DNA from 2 places in the Pseudomonas sp. FG86 genome. Region 2 is predicted to be linked to the other one. Evidence: predicted binding sites of a transcription regulator. Region 2 holds the regulator's gene; the other holds the start of a gene.
What was found. Region 2 encodes FliA, which starts transcription of late flagellar genes. Its sites were predicted from a motif close to CTAAAGTTTNNNNNNNNNNNGCCGNTAA; they were not measured.
Positions count from the first base shown of each region.

Region 1: a site for FliA is predicted at 3,619-3,646, ahead of ACODSV_RS05655 (flagellin N-terminal helical domain-containing protein). Genes of this name have one in related genera too.

Region 1 is NZ_JBMDIS010000006.1:10,799-18,240, reverse strand. Features, by position in the region: gene flgK (flagellar hook-associated protein FlgK) at 1-628, shown strand, start outside; gene ACODSV_RS05665 (flagellar hook-associated protein 3) at 643-2,244, shown strand; gene ACODSV_RS05660 (ketoacyl-ACP synthase III) at 2,522-3,451, shown strand; gene ACODSV_RS05655 (flagellin N-terminal helical domain-containing protein) at 3,726-5,141, shown strand; gene ACODSV_RS05650 (flagellar protein FlaG) at 5,216-5,566, shown strand; gene fliD (flagellar filament capping protein FliD) at 5,648-7,057, shown strand; gene fliS (flagellar export chaperone FliS) at 7,197-7,442, shown strand, end outside.
Region 2 is NZ_JBMDIS010000094.1:1,210-8,651, forward strand. Features, by position in the region: gene flhA (flagellar biosynthesis protein FlhA) at 1-2,041, shown strand, start outside; gene flhF (flagellar biosynthesis GTPase FlhF) at 2,053-3,369, shown strand; gene fleN (flagellar synthesis regulator FleN) at 3,475-4,308, shown strand; gene fliA (RNA polymerase sigma factor FliA) at 4,305-5,045, shown strand; gene ACODSV_RS31280 (chemotaxis response regulator CheY) at 5,213-5,587, shown strand; gene ACODSV_RS31285 (protein phosphatase CheZ) at 5,606-6,394, shown strand; gene ACODSV_RS31290 (chemotaxis protein CheA) at 6,406-7,442, shown strand, end outside.

The DNA of each region.
Region 1 (7,442 bases), on a different contig from region 2:
CGCGGCGACCGCTCAGCTGCGTACCGGGATTGAACACTCGATGCCGGTCAAGATGGTATTCGGCAAGCCGGCCACCGACGGCACTCAGCCGTACACGCTCAACGATGCCCAGGGTAACCCGATCGGTACCGGCACCATCGTTCCAGGCCAAGGCAACAAGATTACGGTCGCCGTACCGATGCGCGATGCCAGCGGGACCTTGCTCACCCCGGCACAGAGCTTCAGTTTCGATACTACGGTCGGCGGCTCGCCCGCCGATGGTGACAGCACCTCGTTCTCGTTCAACGCCGCGGGCCGCTCGGATAACCGCAATGCCCTGGCATTGCTGGAGCTGCAAACCAAGGCCTCGGTCGGCCTGGCCGATGGCAGTGGCGGTGGTGTGAGCCTGGTGACGGCCAACAGCCGCCTGGTCTCGACCGTGGGTGCCAAGGCCGCTTCGGCCATTACCGACACCACGGCAACCGGCGCATTGCTCAAGGCCAACCAGGATGCGCGCAACTCGGTGTCCCAGGTCAACCTGGATGAAGAAGCGGGCGACATGATCAAGTTCCAGCAGTACTACACGGCGTCGTCGCAGATCATCAAGGCTGCGCAAGAAACCTTCAGTACATTGATCAATAGTCTTTAAGGGAGTCTGGGACGATGCGTATTTCTACTGCTCAATATTTCGAAACCAGTTCCGCCAAGTATTCGGACAACTATTCCAGCGTGGTGAAGGCTCAGGACCAGGCCAGTTCCGGTGTGCGTGTGCAAACCGCCGGGGATGATCCGGTCGCCGCCGCGCGCTTGCTGTTGCTGCAACAGCAGAAAGACATGCTGGGCCAGTTCAACGGCAATATCACCAGCCTGAAAAACTCCCTGACCAACGAAGAAAGCGTGCTCGGCTCGATCAACGATGCCTTGCAGCGCGCCACTCAGTTGGCCCTGCGTGCCGGTGGTTCGTTGAGCGACGCCGACCGTCGCTCGGTTGCCAGTGAAGTGGGGGCGATCGAGGATCAGGTCCTGGGCTTGCTCAACAGCAAGGACTCTTCCGGCAACTACCTGTTTTCCGGTTCCAAGACCCAGACCCCGCCCTACAGCCGTAACAATGACGGCACCTACAGCTATCAGGGCGACGAAACGCCGCTGAGCCTGCAAGTGTCGAATACGTTGACGGTCAACGCTGGCGATACCGGCAAGACGGTTCTGGAGGGCGCTGCCAACTCCAGCCGCACCCAGGCCACGTGGCTTGCACCTGTGCCCCAGACGGTGCCGCCGACGGTCAATGACAACAAGGTTGCGCTGTCGGCCGGGCTGGTGACGTCGAGCTCCGACTACGCCAGTAAGTTCGCCGACGGCGAGCCGTACAAGCTGACCTTTACCAGCAGCACCCAATACAAGGTGTCCGATAAGAACGGCACTGACGTGACTTCGGAGATTGCCGGCAACGGTACCTTCGACGCCACCAAGGAAGGCAGCACCAGCGTGGCGCTGCGTGGGGTGAAGTTCGACATCACCATGAACCTCGGCGACGTTGCCCCGGGCGCCAACTCCGATGCGCTGGTCAAGGATCGCTCGTTCAGCCTGGAAGCCAAGCCGGATACCTTCAGTATCTCGCGCACGCCGAGCAACGCGTCCACGGCACAATTGAACAATGCCACCGTGTCCAACCAGGCGGGCTATGCCAGCACGTTCCCGACCAACAGCGGTGCGTTGATCAAGTTCACCAGCGCCACCGCCTATGAGATGTATACCCAGCCCTACACCGCCAATAGCAAGCCCATTGCCACCGGTGATACCGGCGGCGGGACAACCTTGACCGCGGCCGGGGTGACCTTTGACATCAGCGGCGGGACGCCGCAGGCGGGCGATCAGTTTTCCGTGGGGGCCAACACCCAGAAAACCCAGAATGCGCTGGACACCCTTGGCCAATTGCGCAAGGCGCTGGAGCTGCCCGCCGACGGCAAACCGGCGGCGACCGTCAAGCTCAAGGACGTGTTGGATGCTTCCATCGCCAACCTGGCCAATTCAATGTCGCAGATCACCAACGTGCGGGGTTCCATCGGTGCGCGGGGCAATGCCCTGGACATCCAGTCTGACGAAAACACTAGTATCGGCCTGGCCAACACCAGCACCATGAGTGACCTGGCCAACATCGATATGGGCGAGGCGGCGATCAATCTGACGCTGCAGCAAACCATGTTGCAGGCCTCGCAATTGGCGTTCGTCAAAATCTCCCAGTTGAGCCTGTTCAACAAGATGTAAGCGGCGTCTAGCCAAGCGGCCCGCTCTGGAAACAGGGCGGGCCGTTTTCGTTTCTGGGGTTTAATTGTTTGAAGGTTTTGCACAAAGCACACACAATTGAGTGACCTGTGAGTCATAAAGCGCATCTTCACTGTATCGTGTGAAAAGGATAAGTCGTCACAGGGTCCTTGCGGGGCGGCTTTCAGCGAGATTTTTATGGGGTTATCCCCTTTATTGTCCAGCACTCCAGGCGTCGTCCGAGGGGTGTTCTCCAGCTATTTAGTATTGGGAAGCCACAATGATTGGCATAAAAAGCATCGCCAGTTACGTGCCGGCAGACGGGATCGATAACTACGCCCAGGGTGCCAAATTCGCCAAGGATGAAGAGTTCATCATTGGCAAGATCGGGTCGGCGTTTCTGCCGCGCAAGGAAGCTGCGCAGGAAACCTCCGACCTGTGTGTCGAGGCGGTCAACGCTTTGTTTGCCAACAACCCGGATTTGAAGCGCGAGTCGATCGACGCACTGATCGTCGTCACCCAGAACGGCGACGAAGAGGGTTTGCCCCACACCGCCGCCATCGTCCAGGACAAGCTGGGCCTGCCGACCCACGTGGCGGCCTTCGATATTTCCCTGGGCTGCTCGGGCTACGTCTACGGTATCTACGCAATGAAAGGCTTCATGGAAGCCACCGGCCTGAAAAACGGCCTGCTGGTCACCGCCGATCCGTACTCCAAGATTGTCGACCCGGAAGACCGCAACACCACCATGCTGTTCGGCGATGCCGCCACTGCCACGTGGATGGGCGAAGACGCGTCGTGGTTGCTGGGCAAGGCGAAGTTCGGCACCGACGGTTCCGGCGCGCCGCACCTGAAGGTCAGTGATGGCGTGTTCTTCATGAACGGCCGCCAGGTGTTCAACTTCGCATTGCTCAAGGTGCCGGCACACCTGCATGAACTGCTCGATGAATCGCAGCTCAAGGCCGACGACATCGATGCGTTCTGCATTCACCAGGGCAGTGCGGCGATTGTCGATGCCGTGGCGCGGCGTTTCGAGGATGCTCCGGTGGACAAGTTCATCAAGGATATGGTCGAGACCGGCAATACCGTGTCGTCGAGTATTCCATTGCTGCTGGAGAAGCACGTGATGGACGCTACCTGGAAGCGTGTGGCCATCAGCGGTTTTGGCGTGGGCCTGTCGTGGGGCTCGGCGATTCTGCATCGTCCGTGACGCGTCGGTAGACTGAGTTCGCCGCAAAAGCAAACGCCGATGATCGAAAGATCATCGGCGTTTTTTATTTGGCGCCAAAAAAACCAGAAAATCCGGTGGGGGAAGTCAGCCTAAAGCCTTGAATTACAAGGGATGGCACGAGGCCAGTAAAAAAAATAAAAAAAAGGCTCAAGCAACCGCCTACCACGACGATAACTATTACGTAGGTTCTCAGGCCACACCCGGCGGTTGCCAGGGCCGGAAGCCGCAGTATCCATCCAACGAGGATTTCGTCATGGCTTTAACAGTAAACACCAACATTGCTTCGATCACTACTCAGGGCAACCTGAACAAAGCAGGCGGCTCCCTGGCCAACTCCATGCAGCGCCTGTCTTCCGGCCTGCGTATCAACAGCGCTAAAGACGATGCTGCCGGCTTGGGTATTGCTACCCGTATGACCAGCCAAATCAACGGCCTGGGCCAAGCAGTGAAGAACGCCAACGATGGTATCTCCATCGCGCAAACCGCTGAAGGCGCAATGCAGGCTTCGACCGACATTCTGCAAAAAATGCGTACCCTGGCTCTGTCTTCGGCTACTGGCTCCCTGAGCACCGACGACCGTAAGTCGAACAACGACGAATACCAGGCTCTGACTTCGGAACTGACCCGTATCTCGCAAACCACCACTTTCGGTGGCCAGAAACTGCTGGACGGCTCGTACGGTACCAAAGCTATCCAGGTTGGCGCCAACGCTAACGAAACCATCAACGTAAGCCTGGACAACGTTGCTGCCAACAACATCGGTTCGCAGCAGATCAACAGCCTGGGCATCACCCCTGGTGCTGGTGTTGCTGGTGGCGCAATCGCTGTGACTGGTAACGGTCAGTCTACCAGCGTAACCGTAGCTGCCGCTGCTTCCGCTAAAACCATCGCTGCCCAACTGAGTGGCGCCGTCGGTGGCCTGAGCGCTACTGCCAGCACTGAAGCTCAGTTCGTTGTCGGCGCGGGTGCTGCTGCTGCTCCGGCTTCGTTCACCATGACCGTTGGCGGCCAAGCCACCACGTTCGTCGGTGTGAAAGATACCGCCAGCCTGGCTGACCAACTGAAGTCGAACTCCGCCAAACTGGGTATCAGCGTTAACTACGATGAATCCAAAGGCACTCTGTCGGTTAAATCCGACACCGGTGAGAACCTGGCCTTCAGCGCTTCGACCGCTGCCGGTACCATCACTGTTGCGACCAAAGACGGTTCCGGTACCTACGGTACTGCTACTGCCCTGGCTGACGGCATCATCGCTACCGGTGCTGTGAACATGAACTCCTCCAAGGGTTACTCCCTGGAAGGTGCTGGTGTGACCGGTCTCTTCGGCGCCGCTACTTCGGCCGCTTCGGCCAAGGTTGCGGTTTCGCAGACTGACGTGACTGACGCCACCAAGGCCCAGAACGCAGTGTCCGTAATCGACCAGGCTATCGCTACCATCTCCAGCTCCCGTTCGGGTCTGGGTGCGGTTCAGAACCGTCTGACCAGCACTGTGGATAACCTGACCAACATCCAGAAAAACACCACCGCTGCCCGTAGTACTGTTCAGGACGTCGACTTCGCTTCCGAAGCCGCTGAACTGACCAAGCAGCAAACCCTGCAGTCGGCTTCCACCGCGATCCTGTCGCAGGCTAACCAACTGCCATCCGCTGTACTGAAGCTGCTTCAGTAATCACAGCGCTGGGTAAATGACGGGAGGGCGCGTTTACGTGCCCTTTCGTCTTTTCCAATCAGAGGAGATTGGGCATGGACATGAATGTAAAACTGAACTTGTCTTATCCGCTACAGGCCCCTCAAGGCACTGTGGCACCTGTGGTTGCTGACAAAGATAAGACTAAGGTTGAGCCGGCCGCGCCAGCCACCGGTAAGTCCCAAAAGGACGATCTGGAAAAAGCGGTCACCGATATTAAAGAATTTGTACAAGCGGCCCAGCGCAATCTGGATTTTTCCATTGACGCTTCCACCCATAGGGTTGTGGTCAAGGTCATCGCCACCGACACCGGTGAAGTGATCCGCCAGATTCCCTCGGAAACGGCCTTGAAGCTGGCACAAAGCCTGTCCAGCGCCAGTCATGTGTTGTTTGACGACAAGGCTTGAGCTGGCATGAAACTTGTTGCTGTTACGGCTTGAAGTGTTGTTCGTCAAGATAACGGCAGCCACCGTAAAAGGAGAAAGATGATGGCGGGTACAACGATTACTGGCGTGGGGTCGGGTTTCGACACTCAGGCGATTGTGAAGTCCCTGGTAGATGCCGAGCGAGCGCCGAAACAGGCACAGATCAACACCCAATCGCAAAAGGCAACTACCCAGCTGTCGTCGATCGGCAAGATCCAGGCTGCCCTGGACGCCTTCCGTGGTGCGCTGACCAGCATGGGCACCGACAACAGCTTCAGCGGCTTGACCGGTACCTCTTCGGACGAAAAGGTCGCCACCATGACGGCCAACCAAGGTGCGGCGAACGGCAGCTTCTCGCTGATCGTCAACCAGCTGGCCATGCCTTCGAAGCTATCGACCAAAACGTTTGCCGGTGGCCAGTCGACAGTCGTCAACGCCGGCACCACGGCGACAACGCTGACAATCACGCAGTCGGGCAAGAACTTTGATTTGAGTGTGCCGGCAGGCGCGACACTGCAACAGGTGCGTGATTCGATCAACTCCACGTTCGGCACCGCCGGCCTGAGTGCCAACATCCTCACCGACTCCACCGGTTCACGTCTTATCCTGACCTCCACCAATAGCGGGGTCGGTTCGGACCTGACGATGTCGGGCAACTCTGGGATTGATACTGGCTACACGGTAGTCAGCGCGCCTCAGAACGCCAAGTACACCATCGATGGTATTGCGGCGGAGTCCAAGTCCAACAGCATCACGGATGCGGTGAGTGGGGTAAGCATCAAGTTGCTGTCGCTGTCGCCTACGGTCACGGCCAACGATCCGAATACAACCGACCCGCTTCGTACCGCCATGACCATCTCGGTCACTACCAGCACCACCGCGCTGAAGTCCGGGGTAAAGGGCTTTGTCGACACCTACAACGCCCTGCTCAAGGCGATGAATGCCGAGACCAAGGTCACCAAGGACGCCGCCGGCAACTCCATCCCCGCAACCCTCACCGGTGACTCGACCATGCGCACCTTGCAGTCGGCGATCCGCAACGAGTTCAACGCACTGTCCGGCAACGGCACCTTGAAGTCCCTGGCGCAGTTCGGTGTCACAACCGATCAGGACACCGGCGCGCTGAGCATCGACAGCAAGCAGTGGGATAAGGCGGTGCTGACCAATGCCGCTGACATCAACAGTATCTTCAGCGGCAAGACTGGCTTGCTGGCGCGCCTGACGGCCGCTACCGACGCGTATGCCAAGCCGAGCACCGGGATTCTGGCCACGCGTACCACCTCGTTGGCCGACAGCCTGAAAGACCTGACCAAGCAGCAGACCGATCTGGATGACCGTCTCACCACCATGCAGGACGCCTTGACCCGCAAGTACACCGCCATGGATACGCTGGTGGCGCAGTTGCGCCAGCAGAGCAACAGTATTCTCGGTACGCTCAATGCAATCAGTAACTCAAAAAGCAGCAGCAGTTGATTGACTGCGCCTGAAAAAGCCCGGGTCCGTTGACCTGGGCTTTGTTCTTTGTAGAGCCGCCGGGTTAAAGTTTTTTGCGACCCGGTCGACATAATGGTTACTGCAATCCTTCCAGCTGTTGCCTGTCACGAGGTAGAAAATGAATCCCATGAGAGCCCTTCGCCAATACCAGAAGGTCAATTCCCATGCCCAGATCTCCGAAGCCAGCCCGCATCGCCTGGTGCAGATGCTGATGGAAGGCGGCCTGGACCGCATGGCGCAAGCCAAGGGGGCGCTGGCGCGTGGCGATATCGCTCAGAAGGGCCTGATGCTGGGTAAGGCCACCGACATCCTGATCGGCCTGCGTGATGGCCTGGATGCGGAAAAAAGCGACAACAAGGAATAC
Region 2 (7,442 bases):
GATGCTGGCAATGATGATGTTGCCGATGCCGCCGTTCCTGCTCGATGTGTTCTTCACCTTCAACATCGCTTTGTCCGTCGTCGTCCTGTTGGTCTGCGTGTATGCCCTGCGGCCGCTGGATTTCGCGGTGTTCCCGACGATCCTGCTGATTGCGACCCTGCTGCGGCTGGCGCTGAACGTGGCCTCCACGCGGGTGGTGATGCTCCACGGCCAGGACGGCCACGCTGCCGCAGGCAAGGTGATCCAGGCCTTCGGTGAGGTGGTGATCGGCGGTAACTACGTGGTCGGTATCGTGGTGTTCGCGATCCTGATGATCATCAACTTCGTGGTGGTGACCAAGGGGGCCGGGCGGATTTCCGAGGTGAGCGCGCGCTTTACCCTCGACGCCATGCCCGGCAAGCAAATGGCCATTGACGCCGACCTCAACGCTGGCCTGATCGATCAGAACCAGGCCAAGTCGCGCCGCCTGGAAGTGGCCCAGGAGGCCGAGTTCTATGGCTCCATGGACGGCGCCAGTAAGTTTGTACGCGGTGACGCCATCGCGGGCCTGTTGATTCTGTTCATCAACCTGATCGGCGGCATGGCGGTCGGGATCTTCCAGCACGGCATGACCTTCGGCGATGCCGGCAAGGTGTATGCCTTGCTGACCATCGGTGACGGTTTAGTGGCGCAATTGCCATCACTGTTGTTATCTACAGCTGCGGCGATCATGGTGACCCGTGCGTCGGGCTCCGAAGACATGGGCAAGCAGATCAGCCGGCAGATGTTTGCCTCGCCCAAGGCGCTGGCCGTGGCGGCGGGCATCATGGCGATCATGGGGCTCGTGCCCGGCATGCCCCATGTGTCGTTCCTCAGCATGGCGGCCATGGCTGCGGGTGGCGCCTACCTGTTCTGGAAAAAACAGAACACGATCAAGGTGAAGGCCCAGCAAGAGATCGCGCGCCAGCAGGAACTGCTGCCATCCCCGGCCCGTGCCCAGGAAACCAAGGAATTGGGCTGGGACGACGTGACCCCGATCGACATGATCGGCCTGGAAGTCGGCTACCGCCTGATTCCGCTGGTCGACCGCAACCAGGGTGGGCAATTGCTCGCGCGGATCAAGGGGGTGCGCAAGAAGCTGTCCCAGGACCTGGGCTTCCTGATGCCCACCGTACACATCCGTGACAACCTCGACCTGGCCCCCAGCGCCTACCGCCTGACCCTGATGGGCGTGATCCTCGCGGAAGCCGAGATCTACCCCGACCGCGAACTGGCGATCAACCCCGGCCAGGTGTTCGGCACGCTCAACGGCATTACCGCCAAAGATCCGGCTTTTGGCCTGGAAGCGGTGTGGATCGAAATCAGCCAGCGCAGCCAGGCGCAGTCGCTGGGTTACACCGTGGTGGACGCCAGCACCGTGGTCGCCACCCACCTCAACCAGATTCTGTACAAGCACTCACACGAGCTGATCGGCCACGAAGAAGTCCAGCAATTGATGGGGTTGCTCAGCAAAGCCTCGCCAAAACTGGCCGAAGAGCTGGTGCCGGGCGTGCTGTCGCTGTCGCAGCTGCTCAAAGTGCTGCAGGCGTTGCTCGCCGAACAGGTGCCGGTACGCGATATTCGCAGCATCGCCGAGGCTATCGCCAACAATGCCGCCAAGAGTCAAGATACTGCCGCGCTGGTGGCTGCGGTGCGTGTCGGATTGTCCCGCGCAATCGTGCAAAGCATTGTGGGGCTTGACTCCGAGCTGCCTGTGATCACCTTGGAACCAAGGTTGGAACAAATATTGCTCAATAGTATTCAGAAGGCCGGACTTGGCCAGGAAGAGGGTGTCCTGCTGGAGCCGAGCATGGCTGAAAAGCTGCAGCGTTCGTTGATCGACGCGGCGCAGCGCCAGGAAATGCAGGGCCAGCCGGTGATTCTGTTGGTAGCAGGCCCGGTCCGAGCGATGTTGTCGCGGTTTGGACGCCTGGCAGTACCGAATTTGCACGTATTGGCTTACCAGGAAATTCCTGACAATAAGCAAGTGACCATCGTCGCGACAGTTGGGCCCAACGGCTGAGGTAGTGGGTTATGCAAGTAAAGCGTTTTTTCGCCGCCGATATGCGTCAGGCCATGAAACTGGTCCGTGATGAGCTGGGCGCCGACGCTGCGATTATCGGTAACCGCCGTATTGCTGGCGGTGTCGAGCTGACGGCTGCCCTGGACTACACCCCTTCGGCGCTGGCCCCGCGCGTGCCGAACATGGAACTCGAAGACGAGCTGCGCAAGACCGCCTCGCGCATTGTGTCGGCCCAGGCTGAGCTGAGCATGCGGGGTGACAGCGATGCCACCACCAATCGCCAGTTGTTCGCCGGCTTGCCGCTGACCGCTGCCGAGCCGCTGGTCGAACCTACGTTCAAAGAACCGCCACGTCCTGCAGCGCCCGCGCCGGCTGCCGCAGTCGACCAGCGCGTGTTCGATTCGATGCGCTTTGAACTCAACGGCCTGCGTGAATTGCTGGAAGTGCAGTTGGGCTCGCTGGCCTGGACCCAGTTGCAAGGCAGCAAACCGCACCAGGCTAACCTCTGGCGTCGCCTGCAACGCATCGGCCTGTCTGGCCCGTTGTCCCGCGACCTGTTGGCGCTGACCACCGAAATCGAAGAACCTCGCCAGGCCTGGCGCATGTTGCTGGCCCACCTGGCGCGGATGATCGCCACCCCGGAAATCGAACCCCTGGAAGAGGGCGGTGTGATCGCCATGGTCGGCCCTGCCGGCATGGGCAAGACCACCACCCTGGCCAAGCTGGCGGCCCGTTATGTGCTCAAATACGGCGCTTCGAATATCGCGCTGGTGAGCATGGACAGCTACCGTATCGGCGCCCAGGAGCAACTCAAGACCCTGGGTCGCATCCTCAATGTGTCGGTGACCCACGTCGACCCAGGCCAGTCGCTGGCCAACGCGCTCGACCCGTTGCTGCGTAAACGCGTGGTGCTGATCGACACCGCGGGGCTGCAAGCCAGCGACCCGGCCTTGCGCCTGCAACTGGAAAGCCTGGCCGGGCGTGGCATCAAGTCTAAAAATTACCTGGTGCTTGCAACCACCAGCCAAAAACAAGTTCTTACCGCTGCGTACCATAGCTACAAGCGCTGCGGGCTGGCCGGCTGCATCCTGACTAAGCTTGATGAAACGGCGAGCCTGGGCGAGGTGTTGAGCCTGGCCATCAGTCATGAACTACCGGTCGCCTACCTGACCGACGGGCCGCGGATCCCGGATGACCTGCATCTGCCGCGCCGTCATCAGTTGGTCAGCCGTGCCGTCAGCGTGCAAATGCAAGAAGAGCCTAGCGAGGAAGCGATGGCCGACATGTTCGCTGACCTCTACCACAACCCGGCAAAACGGGTGGGTTGAGTCAGTATGAACACCGTGAAATGTATCTACATCGATGGTCTGCAAGCGATTCACGCGGCCAAGCCATGTAGCCTGCGTCTAAGCAAGACAAGGTAAAGAAATAAAATGGGCAGCATGCATCCCGTACAGGTGATCGCGGTGACCGGCGGCAAAGGTGGCGTCGGGAAAACTAACGTGTCAGTGAATTTGTCCCTGGCGCTGGCAGAGCTTGGCCGTCGCGTCATGCTGCTGGATGCTGACCTGGGGCTGGCGAATGTCGACGTTCTGCTGGGACTGACGCCCAAACACACCCTCGCCGATGTGATCGAGGGCCGCTGTGAGCTGCGTGATGTGCTGCTCCAGGGCCCCGGTGGGATCCGTATCGTACCGGCCGCCTCGGGCACCCAGAGCATGGTGCACCTGAGCCCGGCGCAGCATGCCGGTCTGATCCAGGCGTTCAGCGATATCGGCGACAACCTCGACGTGCTGGTGATCGACACCGCCGCCGGGATCGGCGAGTCGGTGGTCAGCTTCGTGCGCGCCGCGCAGGAAGTGTTGCTGGTGGTCTGCGATGAACCCACCTCGATCACCGACGCCTATGCCCTGATCAAACTGCTTAACCGCGACTACGGCATGAACCGCTTCCGCGTGCTGGCCAACATGGCCCAAAGCCCGCAGGAAGGCCGCAACCTGTTCGCCAAGTTGACCAAGGTCACGGATCGCTTTCTCGATGTCGCCCTACAATACGTCGGCGCAGTTCCCTATGACGAGTGTGTGCGCAAGGCTGTGCAAAAGCAGCGTGCAGTCTACGAAGCGTTCCCTCGTTCGAAATGCGCCTTGGCGTTCAAGGCTATTGCTCAGAAGGTCGATACTTGGCCGTTGCCCGCTAACCCTCGGGGGCATCTGGAGTTTTTCGTCGAGCGATTGGTGCATCAGACGAGCGCAGGACCCGTGCTATGACAGCGACCGGCTACAACGCCTACAAGAAGTCCGCCCGTGACAGTCAGGGTGAGTTGATCGAGCGTTACGCGCCTTTGGTCAAACGCATCGCCTATCACTTGCTGGCACGCCTCCCCGCCAGTGTCCAGGTCGAAGACCTGATCCAGGCCGGCATGATCGGCCTTCTCGAAGTGTCGACCAAATACGACGCGAGCAAGGGCGCGAGTTTCGAGACGTATGCGGGTATCCGTATCCGTGGCGCGATGCTCGATGAGGTGCGCAAAGGCGATTGGGCGCCGCGTTCGGTACACCGCAATACGCGCATGGTCAGTGACGCAATTCGGTCAATTGAAGCAAAAACCGGTCGCGACGCTAAAGATCATGAAGTTGCGGCCGAACTCCAATTGAGTCTCGACGATTATTACGGGATTTTGAACGATACCTTGGGCAGCCGCCTGTTCAGTTTCGACGACCTGTTGCAGGACGGCGAACACGAAGGGTTGCACGAGGACGGCGCGAGTACGCATATGGAGCCGTCGCGTGACCTGGAGGATGAACGCTTCCAGGGCGCATTGGCCGACGCAATTGCCAATTTGCCGGAGCGTGAGCGACTGGTGTTGGCGCTGTACTACGACGAAGAGCTGAACCTCAAGGAAATCGGTGAGGTCCTGGGGGTCAGCGAATCGCGTGTCAGCCAGCTGCACAGCCAGTGCGCGGCCCGCTTGCGGGGGCGATTGGGAGAGTGGCGCGCGCGCTGACAGGCAGTGTGGGGACACTGCAGACGCAACCGCGAGGGCCTTGGCCGCCGCGGGGGCTAACCGTGGTGCCCTGGGCAGTCCTTTTTGTGTAACGCCTGTTGATTGAAATGGCGCGTCCAGGTGCTGGGCGCGTTTAAGACTGCTTGGAGGTCGAATTGGACAAGAACATGAAAATCCTCATCGTTGATGACTTCTCAACGATGCGGCGGATCATAAAAAACCTGTTGCGTGACCTTGGGTTCACAAACACGGTCGAGGCGGATGACGGCCTTACGGCGATTCCGATCCTCAACAGCGGGAGCATCGACTTTCTGGTAACCGATTGGAACATGCCGGGCATGACGGGTATCGACTTGTTGCGCCACGTGCGTGCCGACGAAAAACTGCGCAGTCTTCCCGTGCTGATGGTGACCGCCGAAGCCAAGCGTGAACAGATCATCGAAGCCGCCCAAGCCGGGGTTAACGGCTATGTGGTCAAACCATTCACTGCGCAGGCCTTGAAAGAGAAGATCGAAAAAATCTTCGAACGCATCCACGGCTAATGCTGCCACGGGGGAGCTATGGAGCAAAAAGAATCATCGCAGGCCGACTTTGAGTCGACCCTGAAAAAACATGCTCACCAGCTGGTCGACAGCCTTGAAAAAGGCCAGTTCGGCGATGCGGTGCAGTTAATCCATCAGCTCAACCAGACCCGTGACCGCGGCCTGTACCAGGAGGTGGGCAAGCTCACACGCGAGCTTCACAGTGCGATCGTCAATTTCCAGATTGACCCGCACATGCCTCAAGCCGAAGAGATTTCGCAGATCACCGACGCCACCGAACGCCTGTCCTATGTGGTCAGGCTGACTGAGGCAGCGGCCAACCGCACCATGGACCTGGTGGAAAACGCCACGCCCCTGGTCAACGGCATGGCCACGGAAGCCCAGGCGCTGAGCGTTGACTGGGGTCGCTTCATGCGCCGTGAAGTCGGCGCAGAAGAGTTTCGTGAGCTGGCCCGTCGGGTCGAAGGGTTCCTGTCACGCAGCGAGCAGGAAAACCGTACGGTTTCCAGCAACCTCAATGACATTCTGCTCGCCCAGGATTACCAGGACCTGACCGGTCAGGTGATCAAGCGTGTGACCCAGTTGGTCACCGAAGTGGAAAGCAACCTGCTCAAATTGGTACTCATGGCCGGCCAGGTCGACCGTTTCGCCGGCATCGAACATGACCGCGAAGCGATCCTCTCTGAAAAAGATCCACAAAAACATCTCGCCAAGGGTGAAGGTCCGCAGATTCATGCCGATAAACGTGAAGACGTTGTGTCAGGTCAGGATGACGTAGATGACCTGTTATCCAGTTTAGGCTTCTAAGGAGCACACCCATGAGCTTCGGCGCCGATGAAGAAATCCTTCAGGATTTCCTTGTAGAGGCCGGCGAAATTTTAGAGCAATTGTCCGAACAACTGGTCGAGCTGGAAAGCCGCCCGGATGATGCGAACCTGCTCAATGCAATTTTTCGCGGTTTTCATACTGTAAAAGGGGGCGCCGGCTTCCTCCAGCTCCATGAGCTGGTGGAGTGCTGCCACATCGCCGAAAACGTGTTCGACATCCTGCGCAAGGGTGAGCGTCACGTTGACTCGGAGTTAATGGATGTAATCCTCGAAGCGTTGGATGCGGTCAACGGCATGTTCAGCGAAGTGCGCGAACGTGCCCCGATCACCGCCGCCACCCCGGAACTGCTGGCCGCCCTGGCGCGCCTGGCAGAACCTGCCGACACCTCGGCCGCGCCGGTGGTGGAAGCGGCGCCAGAGCCGGTGGTCGAAGCCGAAGCGGATGTCACCGACAGCGAGTTCGAGCAGTTGCTCGACTCTCTCAATGCGGTCAAGGCCGAGGCTGAAGCACCGTCGGCCGTACCCGCACCCGCACCCGCGGCCGCTGCGCCTGCCGAGCCGACCAGCGAAGACATCACCGACGCAGAGTTCGAATCCCTGCTCGACCAGTTGCATGGCAAAGGCCAGTTCGCGGCTGATGCCGTGGCCACTGCGGCTGCCCCGGAAACGCCGGCGGCAACGGCCAGTACCGATATCACCGATGACGAATTCGAAGCGTTGCTCGACCAGTTGCATGGCAAGGGCACCTTTGCCGCCGATGCCTTGCCGGAAGTCGCGGCCACTGGCGCGGCGCCGACGCCAGCTGCACCGGGCGCCGCTGCGGCCCCTGCTGACGACGGCTTGATCTCCGATCACGAATTCGAAGCCCTGCTCGACGAATTGCACGGAAAGGGCAAGTTCACCGAAGTGGCCCCGGCTGCTGCGGCGACTGCCACCCCCGTGGCCGCGAAACCGGCACCGGCCAAGGCCGCCGCGCCTGCTGCCGCCAAACCGGCGCCAGCCCCAGCGCCAGCCGCCGCGGCCGCCGC